DNA from 2 places in the Arthrobacter sp. NPDC056691 genome. Region 2 is predicted to be linked to the other one. Evidence: riboswitches for the same ligand, from Rfam matches in the RefSeq annotation. Region 2 holds a riboswitch; the other holds the start of a gene.

Region 1 (5,918 bases), on a different contig from region 2:
ACTCGGCCGCGGCGCTGGCTGTTGCCGGGGTGGGCCTGGTCCAGGGAGCGGCGACGGGCCTCGTGGTGGCGCCCAACCAGGCCCTGACGCTGGGGCATGCGCCGGCCGGGACCGCCGGGGTGGCCGCCGGCTTCTACCAGCTGAGCCAACGGTTCTCGGCGGCGCTGTGTTCGGCCGCCGTGGCCGGTCTGTTCCTGCACGCAGGATCCGGTTTAGGCAGTGCTGCCGGGTCCGTGGCCGCGGGCAACGGCTACCGCGGCGCCTTCCATGACGGCATCATCCTGTGTTCGGCCCTGACCGCCGTTGCCATCGCCGCCGGCAGCCTCGACTGGATCCGGACCGCGGTGGTGCGCCGCCGGAACGGCAACGCCGCCCGCCCCGCTGTAGCGGAACGGACGGCGTCGGCGGAACGGACGGCGGCAGCGGAAGGGACGGCGCCGGCCGACCAAGCCTTGGCGGACTCTCGCTAGACGGCCGCCGGCTGGGCCGGCTCGTCGATTTCCACCGTCGGCCCGGTGGCGGGGACCCCGGCGTCGCGCAGTGCCGGGAACCCGCCGTCGACATGCACGGCACGGGAGTAGCCGAGCAGCTTGAGTTTCTCGGCCACGGGACGCGAGCCGTTGACCGAACCGCAGAAGACGACGATCTGCTGGTCCGTTCCGGTCACGCCGGTGAGGCGGGCGGGGGACTCCGGCCCAAAGTCCTGTGCCACGTTCTCGCGGTCCACCACGACAGCCGCCGGAACGCTGCCTGTGCTGGCCCTGCCCTTGTCGCTGCGGACGTCGATCAGGAGGGCCCCCGCGCCGATAAGCCGTGCGGCCTCATCGGCGCTGACCAGCTGCGGATCAAGAGTGGTGTTTTCGGTGCTCATTGGTGCTCCTTCGAATGTTGGTTAATGATGGGAAGGGTGTCAGGAGAGTCCCCAGGCCTGCGCGAGCAGCTCCTGGGACCGGACCCGGTCAGCCTGGTGGTGGGTGATGGTGGTAACCAGGAGCTCGTTGGCTCCGGTGGCGCGCTGCAGGGTGCGCAGCCCCTCCGCCACCTGCACGGGGTCGCCCACGAAGCGGGTGTCCAGCCTGTCCTGGATGAGGTCCGCTTCGGCCGGCTCCAGCTCCGGCCGGCGTTCGGCATCCCCGGGCGCCGGGTACGGAATGGCGCCGCGGCCGGTCCTGATGCTGTGGACCCAGTCCGCGTACCCGGCTGCGATGGTCCTGGCCCGGGACTCGGTCTCAGCCACCACGACATCGGCGGACACCGCTACGTACGGCTCAGCCAAGGTGGCGGACGGTTTGAAATGCGACCGGTATTCGCCGACGGACTCCAGGACCGCGGCCGGGGCCACATGATAGTTCGCCCCGAAGGGCAGGCCGAGCTTTCCGGCGAGCCGGGCACTGGGTCCGGCGCTGGACCCGTGGATCCAGAACCCGGGAGCGTTGCCCTGCGCCGGGTGGACGGTGACTTCCGTGCCCTGCGCTGCGCGGTATTCGCCGGCGAAGAACGCGATGATGTCCTGGACGTCGTTTTCGAAGTTGTCCGCATCACCGGCCACCCGCCCCAGCAGATCGGCCTGGACCTGGAAGCGCTCGGGGAACTTCCTGCCGAACAGCGGCCGCGGGGCCGGGATCACCAGGCCGTCCACCACGCGGTTCCCCGAAGGGCCGGAGGAGGCCGGCGAAGGGGCCAGCGGAGCGGGAGCCCCGGCCTCTTCGGCCGGCACCTTGGGCACCCCGGACCTGCCAAAGCCGAGGTCCACGCGCCCCGGGTACAGGGCGGACAGTGTCCCGATGTTTTCGGCGATCTGCACCGGCCGGTAGTTACCCAGGATTGTGGCCGCCGTTCCCACCCGGATGCTGCTCGTCGCCGCGGCAATGAGGGCGGACAGGACGTGCGGGGCGGAGCCGGCAACGCCCGGACTCAAGTGGTGTTCGGCCAGCCAATAGCGGCTGTACCCCAGCGCCTCTGCCGAGACGGCCAGCGCAATGCTGTTCCGCAGGGCGTCTGCGGCAGTCTGGCCGGCGGAGACGGGGCTGAGATCAAGGACCGAGAGGGGAACCGCGGAAGGCTTGGGCATGGCAGAACACTACGGAGCGTCCGGCGCTGGCCAAACTCCTCCGTCACCGTCCTCAATGTCCGGAAACCGGGGGTAACCGGAGCCCAAAATCCGTCACAAATGAAGGCTGCGCATGACGGAATGCACCGCTGCTTGACGCGGTATTTCCCGAATTGACACCACGAGACCGGCGGTTTGGAAAAGTCCGGCCAGCCCTCCTAGATTCAACGTCTAGGTCCAGAGTCAGCACGCCAAGGACCGGCTCGTGCTGCGGCAACCCTCAGGCATTTGATGGCGGGGTGCTCCGGAAACAGACCTGGCCGCATTGCGGCAAGTGAATGTCGAGACGGCCGTCCGCGGCCCCTAAAAAGAGGGAACCATGCCTTCATTACCCACACCCAAAAACCGTTCCGCCGTGCTCGGCATCGAGCTCGACGGGGACGGCGCGCACCCGGCAGCCTGGCGGTTCGCCGCGCACGAGCCCAACGCCCTGCTGACCGGCAGCCGCATCCGGGAAACCGTGCAGGCAGCGGACGTCGCCGGCTTCCACCTCGCCACCTTCCACGACTCGCGGACCATGGACACCGAAGCCGCCGGGATCGCGGGACGGATCGACGCGGTGCAGCGTGCGGCCTTTGCCTCGCCCGTGACGCGGTCGATCGGCCTGGTGCCCGAGGCGGGCGTGGTCTACACGGAGCCCTTCCACGTGGCCACCCAGCTGGCGAGCCTGGACTATTCCTCCCGCGGCCGGGCAGGGTGGCTGGTCAGCGCAGAGAACACGCCGCAGGAAGCACGTTCGGTAGGCCGCGACGTCCTTCCCGCCGGGGAAGCCGGCGCGGAGGCGGCGGACGTCGTCGAAAGCGCCCGGCGGCTGTGGGATTCGTGGGAAGACGACGCCGTGATCCGGGACGAGGCCACCGGCCGGTTCCTCGACGCGGGCAAGCTGCACTATGCGGATTTCGAGGGAAGCCAGTTTTCCGTGAAGGGCCCGTCCATCATTCCGCGCCCCTTCCAGGGGCAGCTGCCGGTCTTTGCCCCGGCGGCCCTCCTGCCCACCGTCGAAGCCGACGTGGCGCTGGTTACCGCGGCCACGCCGGAGGAGCTGGCGCCGGCAGCCGAGGCTGCAAGGAACGCCGGCGCCCCGCGCACACTCCTGGAACTGGACGTGGTCCTCGACGCCCGTGGCCAGCGGGCAGCCGACCGGCTGGCCGAACTGGAAGCGCACGAGCCATGGCAGGGCGGCGCCCGCTACGTGGGAGACGCGGCCGGGCTGGTGGAGCTCCTCGCCGAGCTGTTCCAGCAGGGCGACGGGGTCCGGATCAGCCCCGCGGTGCTGGACACCGACCTTCCGGAGCTGGCCGCCCTGGTGCTCCCGGAACTTCGGCGCAGCGGCCTGCTGTCCAGCCCCCTCCCGGGCAGCACTCTGCGTGAATCCTTCGGCCTGCCCCGTCCCGCCAACCGCTACGCCGCCGCCGCGGCCCTCTAGAGAGGCCAGACCCATGAGCACCCCGTCGCGCACTGCCGGCAACGGCCAGATCCAGTTCGGCGTCTTCTTCCAGGGCGTCAACCACACCACAGTCTGGCGTGATCCAGAGAGCGGATCCCAGACCGACTTCGAATCTTTCCGCCGGGTGGCACAGACCGCAGAACGCGGCCTCTTCACGGCCTTCTTCCTGGGCGAAGGGCTGCGGCTCCGCGAACACCTGGGCCGGATCCACGAGCTCGACGTCGCGGGCCGGCCGGACGCGCAGACGGCCCTCGCGGCCCTGGCTGCAGTGACCACCAACATCGGACTCGTGGCCACGCAGAACACCACCTACAACGATCCCGCCGACCTGGCCCACCGGCTGTCCAGCCTGGACCTTCTCTCGGGCGGCCGGGCGGCGTGGAACATCGTGACCACGGACAACGCCTGGACCGGTGCCAACTTCCGGCGCGGCGGGTTCCTGGCTCACGAGGACCGCTACATCCGGGCCGAAGCATTCGTCCAGACCGCCAAAGCGATCTGGGATTCCTGGGCTGACGGCGCAATCGCCGGGTCCCGGGGCTCCCGCAGATGGCTGGCCGAGGACGGCATCACCTCCGTCCGCCGCAAGGACGCGAGTTTCGACGTCGAAATCACCGGCCGCCTCCCGCGCTCCGGCCAGCACCACCCGGTCCTGTTCCAGGCCGGCGACTCCCCGGACGGGCGCGACTTCGCGGTCCGCAACGCCGACGTCATCTTCTCCCGGCACGCCGGGCTGGAGGAGGCCAAGAAGTTCCGGGAGGACATTGTGGCCCGGACGCTAAAGGCAGGCCGGCCGGCGGATGACGTCAAGATCTTCCCGGGACAGGAGTTCATCCTGGCACCCACCGCCAAGGAAGCGGAGGAAAAGCACCAGTGGGTCCGCGAACGGCAGGTGGGTCCGCAGACCGCCATTGCGTTCCTGGAGCAGTTCTGGGGCCGCACCCTCAGCGAATACGACCCCGACGGCCCGCTTCCCGGCGTCGACCCCGTCGTAGACGTCACCGACCCCACCCGGGGCAACGCGTTCCATGGAAAGAACGCCCGGGAGCTTGCCGCGGAGTGGCGGGCCGAGGCGAAGGAGAAGGGGCAGTCCATCAGGCAGTTCGTCTCCGGCCGCGCCCAGCTCAACGGCCGGGGCCTGGTCGGTTCCTACGACGACGTCGCCGACCTGCTGGCCGAATACGCCCATTCCGGTGCCGTGGACGGTTTCAACATCACGCCCTGGATCGTCCCCTCCGGACTCGACGACATCGTCAACGAGCTTGTCCCCAGGCTGCAGGACCGAGGGGTCTACCGGACCGAATACGGGGGCACCACGCTCCGCGAAAACCTGGGGCTCCGCGCCCCGCTGTCACACCGCAGCGGCTCCCTGGCATCGGTGGGCACCAACGAAAACGAGGAAGTCGCATGACCACCCGAAACATCAACGCTGCTTCCACCCGTCCTGAACCGGCCAAGGCACGGCGGATCGGCAGGACAGCGGCCGCCGGTGCGCTGCTGGGAACCGTTACGCTGCTGCTCGCCGCGTGCGGCGGAACGTCCGACGCCGGATCCCAGCCGGGTGCCAGCGGCACCCCTGTCCGGGGCGGCAACCTCAATTTCGCGGTTTCCGTGGACCGCGGGTGCATCGATCCGCAGCAGGTGGGCAACAACGACGCGATCGCCGTCGCCCGCCAGACGGTGGCGTCGCTGACCTCCCAGGACCCGGACACCGGCGAGATCGTGCCGTGGCTGGCCGAGAAGTTTGAGGCGAACAAGGACGCCACGAGCTTCACGTTCACGCTCCGGAGCGGGGCCACCTTCGCCGACGGGACACCCATTGACGCCCAGTCGGTCAAGACCAACTTCGAGGCGATCAAGGCCCTCGGCGCCAAAGCCACCTTGGGTTCCACGTACCTCAGCGACGTCAGCGGCATCACGGTCAAGGATCCGAAGACCGTGGTGGTGGATTTCGCGAAGCCGAACGCCCAGTTCCTGCAGGCCACCTCCACCTTCACCCTCGGGCTGCTCTCCCCGGCGTCGGCGAAACTCAGCACGGCCGACCGGTGCGCCGGCAAATTCGACGGATCGGGCCCGTTCACCGTGAAGAGCTACACGGTGGACAAGGAAGCAGTCCTGGAGCGCCGGGCAGGATATGCGTGGCCGGCCTCCACGAACAGCAACAAGGGTGAGGCCTACCTGGACACCGTCACCTTCAAGATCATCCCGGAAGCAGGCAACCGGACCGGCAGCCTGCAGTCCGGGCAGATCGATGCCACAGCGGCCATCTCCGCTGCGGACACCAAGCTCTTTGACGGCAACGGCTTCTGGAAGGAGACCAGGGCGAACCCAGGCGTGGTCTACAACCTGTACTCCAACGAG
Region 2 (5,918 bases):
TTCCGTGAAGGAATAGATGACCTTAACGTAGTCCTCGATCGAGGAGGAGGGCGTACTGGTCTTCACAGCGTCAAGCCTACCCGCTGCCACCACGGCGTTCGGCCCTGACAGCCCGCCAGGTCTGGGTGAGGTAGGGAAGCTGCAGCAGTGCGCCCTCGGCATGCCCCAGGTGCTCGTGCAGGTACCAGGTCAGGTTGCCGGTGACCTTGGCGCGGGTGGCGTCGTTGGCCGCCAGGTAATAGCTGCGGGACTTGGCCAGTTCGAGGATGTCGTCCGGGGTGACGGGATCCTCCCACCGGGTCAGGTGGCTATCCAGGGACGTAAATTCCGGGCCGACTTTGGGGCGGAAGTCGGGTTTGTGGACGTCCCCCGCGTGCATGATGCGGGACAGCCGGTGCACCCACGGCACTGAGGTGTCCAGCTGGTTCCAGATCAGGCCCAGTACCCCGTGGGGTTTGAGGATCCGGGAAATCTCGGTGCTGGCCCGCGCGGGGTCGCACCAGTGCCACGCCTGGGCAACGCTGACGACGTCGAATGCCGCGTCGGGCAGTCCGGTCTCCTCCGCGGTCCCTTCCAGAACCCGGACCGGGCGGTAGTCACCGCCCGAAAAGACACGGCTGAGCTGCTCCAGCATGTCCGCGGAAGGGTCCACGGCGGTGACGCTCAGCCCGCGTTCCACCAGCAAGGCCGTGAATTTACCGGTTCCGGCGCCGATGTCGGCAGCTGTGCGGGCCCCGGCCGGAATAAGCCAGTCCGCGGAATCGGCAGGGTAGCCGGGACGGACGCGGTGGTAATGCTCGCCGCCGTCCTGGAAGCTCTGCCCGAGCTCCTGACGCCGTCCGTGATGAAGTTTGGGACCGCCCCGTGCCACGCACAGTCTCCTTAGTCCGACGTCGAAAATTACCTTTCGAATTTACCGTACAGGGTGCGCTGGCGTGGACCTCCGCCGTGGCAGGCCGGGGCGGAGGTTAGTCCTGCACGCAGGGGGCGGCGCCGGCGGTGCCGGGGGTGTTGGGTGCCCACGCGGGGTAGGTGCGGGTGTCGTTCGCCGGAACCCAGCGACCGGCGTCCACCACGTAGTCCCAGCCGAGGCCGGAGCGGCGGAGCTCCTCGATGCCGGCGAGCAGCCGCTGGGCGTCCTCGAGCCGTGACCCAACGCCGAAGCTGGCGCGCAGGGAGCCGGACGGCAGGCCTAGGCGCTTGAGCAGGGGGTGCGCGCAGAAGCGGCCGTCGCGGAGTCCCACGCCGTGTTCGGCCGACAGGTAAGCGGCCACCAGGCCGGCGTCGTAACCCTCCAAGGAGAAGTTGACCACGCCAATGGCGTCGTCCGGGTCGCTGTCCTCGAAGATCTGGTGGACGGTGACGCCGTCGATCTTGCGTAGCCCCTCGACGAGGAAGGACCGGATGGCGGCCTCATGGGCATGCCAGCTCTGCGGATCCAGGGCGGCGATGACCTGGGTTGCCCGGGCCAGGGTGGCGGCTCCGAGCACGTTGGGTGAGCCGCCCTCGTGGCGGGCGGGGCCGGTGGCCCAGCTGACGCCGTCGAGCCTGGCCTCGCTCACAGCGCCGCCGCCGGCGAGGTGGGGGTTGCCGGCGTCGAGCCAGTCGGGACGGCCGATCAGCACGCCGGCCCCGAAGGGGGCGTAGAGCTTGTGGCCGGAGAAGGCGAGGTAGTCGACGTCGTCCGCGGCGATGTTCACGCGCCGGTGCGGCGCGAGCTGCGCGGCGTCAACCACGATCCGGGCACCGTATTCGTGGGCCAGCGCAGCGAGGCGCCGGATCGGAAGGATCTCGCCGGTGACGTTGGAGGCGCCGGTCACGGCAAGGAGGCTGACGTCACCGTGCTCCAGTTCGGTGCGCAGGCTGCTGATGGTCGCTTCCAGCGTTTCCGAGGCCACGACGCTGCGGTGCGGCACACCCTGCCACGGCAGCAGGTTGGCGTGGTGCTCGATGTCCAGGTACAGCACTTCACCGGTGTGGTGGTGCCCCTCCACCGGCAGGCAACCGGCCAGGAGGTTGAGGGAGTCGGTGGTGTTCCGGGTGAAGATGACGGCGTCATCGGCGCGGCCGCCCACGAACTCCCGCACGATGTCCCGCGCGTTCTCGTACACGGACGTGCTGATCTGCGAGGCATAACCCGCGCCGCGGTGCACGCTTGCGTAGTACGGCAGGATCTCGTTGAGGTATGCAGAAACGACGGACAGGGCAGGCGCGGAGGCGCCGTAGTCCAGGTTGGCATAGCGGACGTGGCCGCCCTGGATCAGCGGAGCCTGGATTTCCGCGCCGGTGACGGCGGCCAGGGGACGGCCTGCGGCGGCAAATCGGCCGTCCAGCACGCCAGCGTCGGTGGTGGGGGAAATGATTGCAGTCGTCATGGGACCTCACTGAGAAAGGACCCCGTGTGACGGGGATCCGCGCTTGCCGGGTCCGTTCCGGATCGGCCTGGTCGTCACCCGGGGCACCCCACCGCGAATGGAGGGTTGCCGGCCAGCTAACCGGGGTTTAGCGCTGGCACTCGTGACCTGTTACGAGACTAGGACATCCGGAGGGGCGATGAAAAAGCCGGTTCGGAATGTTAAGCGGATTATTACGCAGCATGGATATGCGGCTCACGGCCGAATAAACGACGGCGGTCGTCACCAAAAGGGGACGACCGCCGTCGTAATATTCAGCGCTAAGGCGCCGGGGGAGGGGGGAAAGCTAGAGCAAATCGTCCAGCTGCGGGTTCAGCCGCTTCAGGACCTCCGAGTGCAGGATCGAGTTGGTCGCCAGGGCGTTGCCGCCGAACGGGCCGTCCGTGCCTTCGAGGGAGGTGAAACGGCCGCCTGCCTCCGTCACGATCGGCACCAGCGCCGCCATGTCGTACAGGTTCAGCTCCGGTTCGCAGGCGATGTCCACCGCTCCTTCGGCCACCATGCAGTAGGACCAGAAATCGCCGTAGGCGCGGGTGCGCCACACATCCTCGGTGAGCCGGAGGAATTCATCGAGGTTGCCGCGGTCCTTCCAGCCGCCGAGGCTTGAGTAGGACAGCGAGGCGTCGGCGAGGCTGGACACGTTGGATACCTTGAGCCTGGTCGCGGCGGCGAGGGAACGGCCCGAGTACGCCCCTGCGCCCTTGGCCGCCCACCAGCGCTTGCCGAGCGCAGGGGCGCTGACCACGCCCACGACGGGTTCGCCCTCATCGACCAGGGCGATCAGCGTGGCCCACACCGGCACCCCGCGGACAAAGTTCTTGGTTCCGTCGATGGGATCGATGATCCAGCGGCGGGAACCGTGGCCGGAACTTCCGAACTCTTCACCGAGCACGGCGTCACGGGGACGGGAGCGGGACAGCTGGCCGCGGATGGACTCCTCGGCGGCCTTGTCCGCATCGGTGACCGGCGTCAGATCAGGCTTCGTCTCGATTTTAAGGTCCAGCGCCTTGAACCGGCTCATGGTCTGGTCGTCCACGGAATCGGCCAGCACATGGGCCAGACGCAGGTCATCGTTGTACGTTGAAGCGGGTTGGGTCATGGTTCCAAACTACCCTCAAAGGCCCGGCGGGGCGGGGAGGCAGTGGCCGGGCTGCGCCGGGGGAGGCTATCCGACGCTGCCGAGTTCCTTGGTTTCCTGGCCCTCCGCGCGCGGGTCGGTGCCCAGGAGGCGGCGCAGGGACGCGAGCCTGGCCGCTCCCGTGGGGCCGGCGTGGCCGGCCGCGACCCATGCATCCACGCCGCAGTTGACGGCGCTGGCGTCGTGCTTGCAGCCGCGTTCGCAGGCCTCGGTGCCCGGCTCAAGGTCGGGGAAGGAGTGCAGGATGCGGTCCGGGTCGACGTGGGCCAGCCCGAAGGAGCGGATGCCCGGCGTGTCGATGATCCAGCTCCCGGCCGGGGCGTCAGCGAGCTTGAGGGCAAGGGCCGACGACGACGTGTGCCTTCCGCGGCCCGTTACGGCATTGACGCCGCCGGTGGCACGTTCGGCGCCGGTCAGCGCGTTGACCATGGTGGATTTTCCGACGCCGGAGTGGCCCAGCATCACTGTCACCTTGCCGTCCAGATGGGCGCGGAGTTCGGACACCGCGGCAACGTCGAGCCGGGCGGAGAGACCGTCGTCGGACCGGGCGTCGATGCCGGATGCGTCAGAGTCAGCAGTGCGGCTGATAATGACCGGAAAGTCGAGATGGCGGTAGTTGCCCAGCAGCTCGGTGGGGTCTTTGACGTCCGCCTTGGTGACCAGCAGCAGCGGCTCGATTCCGGCGTCATAGGCGGCCACCAGCGCCCGGTCGATGAACCCGGTGCGGGGTTCCGGGTTGGCGGCAGCGACAACCACCACCAGCTGGTCAGCGTTGGCCACAACGGCGCGTTCCACCGGATCGGTGTCGTCGGCGCTGCGGCGCAGCAGCGTCTTGCGGTCCAGGATCTTCACGAGCCGGGCGAGGGTGTCCGGTGCGCCTGAGACATCACCCACGAGGGACACGAAGTCACCCGCCACCACGGGGGAGCGGCGCAATTCCCGGGCGCGGGCGGCGATGACGGTCCGCTCATGGCCGGAGTCCTCGCCTACGACTGCCGTGTAACGTCCCCGGTCAACGGTGATGATCCGCCCCGTGACGGCGTCCTCATGGCTGGGGCGGTCCTTCGTCCGGGGCCTCGAACCCTTCTTGTTCGGCCGGATCCGGACATCGGATTCGTCCCAGGAATCAGTGCTGCGTGCCACCGGTGGTCCCCGCGGTGTCGGTCGCTGCCCTGTTTGAAACAGCATTGCTCCGCTGGCCGAGCATGCCCGCCCACAGCTGCGGGAAGTCCGGCATGGTCTTGGATGTCGTGGCGATGTCCTGCACTTCCACACCTCTGACCGCCAGGCCGAGGATGGCCCCGGCGGTGGCCATCCGGTGGTCCGCGTAGCTGTGCACCACGCCGGCGTGCAGTTCCGCTGGCCGGATGATCAATCCGTCCGCGGTTTCCTCTGCATCGCCGCCGAGGCGGTTGATCTCCGTGACGAGCGCGGCGAGCCGGTCCGTCTCATGTCCCCGAAGGTGGGCAATGCCGCTCAGGCGCGAGGGGCCGGAGGCCAGCGCGCACAGCGCGGCGACGGTGGGCGCCAGTTCGCTGGTTTCGGCGAAGTCCGCGCCCTTGATTTCGCTGCCTCCGGTCACCGTCAGGGTGCCGTCCTGCAGGGTGACGGCAGCACCCATGTCGCTGAGGATGCTGCGCCACATGTCACCCACCTGCGTGGTGTGCTCCGGCCAGTCCGGAATCCGCACCGTGCCGCCGGTGGCCAGTGCGGCAGCCAGGAACGGTCCTGCATTGGACAGGTCCTGTTCGATCCGCTGGTCGAACGCACGGATCGGGCCGGGGCTGACAATCCAGTGGTTGGGCGTGGAGTCATCCACCACCACGCCTGCGCCGCGGAGCACGGCGATGGTCATGTTGATGTGGTCCAGGCTCGGCACCGAGCTGCCGGAGTGTTCAAGGTGAAGGCCGTCCGTGAACCGTGCCCCCACCAGCAGCAGGGCGGAGACGAACTGGGACGAGGCGCTGGCGTCAATGACCAGGTGGCCGCCGCGGACCTGTCCCGTGCCTTCAACCCGGAACGGCAGCGACGTTGGCGTTGCACCGTCTTCCCCGCCGACGGGCACGCCGAGGCCTGCAAGGGCCTCGATAATGGTCCCCATCGGGCGCTCCCGTGCGTGGGGGTCGCCGTCGAAAACGGTGGCGCCGCTGCGGAGTGCCGCCATCGGCGGAACAAACCGCATGACGGTTCCGGCAAGGCCGCAGTCGATGGCGACGTCGGCACCGCTGGAGTTGGCCGGAATCGGCGTCACCTCCAGGTCCGGGCCGAAGGCGCCGTCGCCCGGCACCTCCCGGATGTCCGCGCCAAGCTGGCGGAGGGCAGCGATCATCAGCGCCGAGTCGCGGGAGTGCAGCGGCGCCCGGAGC

What was found. A riboswitch is a leader RNA that binds a small molecule or an ion and turns the genes downstream of it on or off. The one in region 2 is predicted to bind S-adenosylmethionine.
Region 1: linked by a shared signal. The riboswitch ahead of ACFRAU_RS02430 (LLM class flavin-dependent oxidoreductase) and the one ahead of ACFRAU_RS13285 (aminotransferase class V-fold PLP-dependent enzyme) in region 2 are both predicted to bind S-adenosylmethionine.

Annotation. Positions count from the first base shown of each region.
Region 1 covers NZ_JBHTXX010000002.1:102,340-108,257, reverse strand. The annotation lists gene ACFRAU_RS02445 (MFS transporter) at 1-470, shown strand, start outside; gene ACFRAU_RS02440 (rhodanese-like domain-containing protein) at 467-871, opposite strand; gene ACFRAU_RS02435 (LLM class flavin-dependent oxidoreductase) at 911-2,071, opposite strand; SAM riboswitch class IV at 2,285-2,393, shown strand; gene ACFRAU_RS02430 (LLM class flavin-dependent oxidoreductase) at 2,430-3,536, shown strand; gene ACFRAU_RS02425 (NtaA/DmoA family FMN-dependent monooxygenase) at 3,550-4,968, shown strand; gene ACFRAU_RS02420 (ABC transporter substrate-binding protein) at 4,965-5,918, shown strand, end outside.
Region 2 covers NZ_JBHTXX010000014.1:109,908-115,825, forward strand. The annotation lists gene ACFRAU_RS13275 (metal-dependent transcriptional regulator) at 1-66, opposite strand, end outside; gene ACFRAU_RS13280 (class I SAM-dependent methyltransferase) at 77-871, opposite strand; gene ACFRAU_RS13285 (aminotransferase class V-fold PLP-dependent enzyme) at 969-2,375, opposite strand; SAM riboswitch class IV at 2,410-2,523, opposite strand; gene hisN (histidinol-phosphatase) at 2,701-3,513, opposite strand; gene ACFRAU_RS13295 (ribosome small subunit-dependent GTPase A) at 3,580-4,695, opposite strand; gene aroA (3-phosphoshikimate 1-carboxyvinyltransferase) at 4,679-5,918, opposite strand, start outside.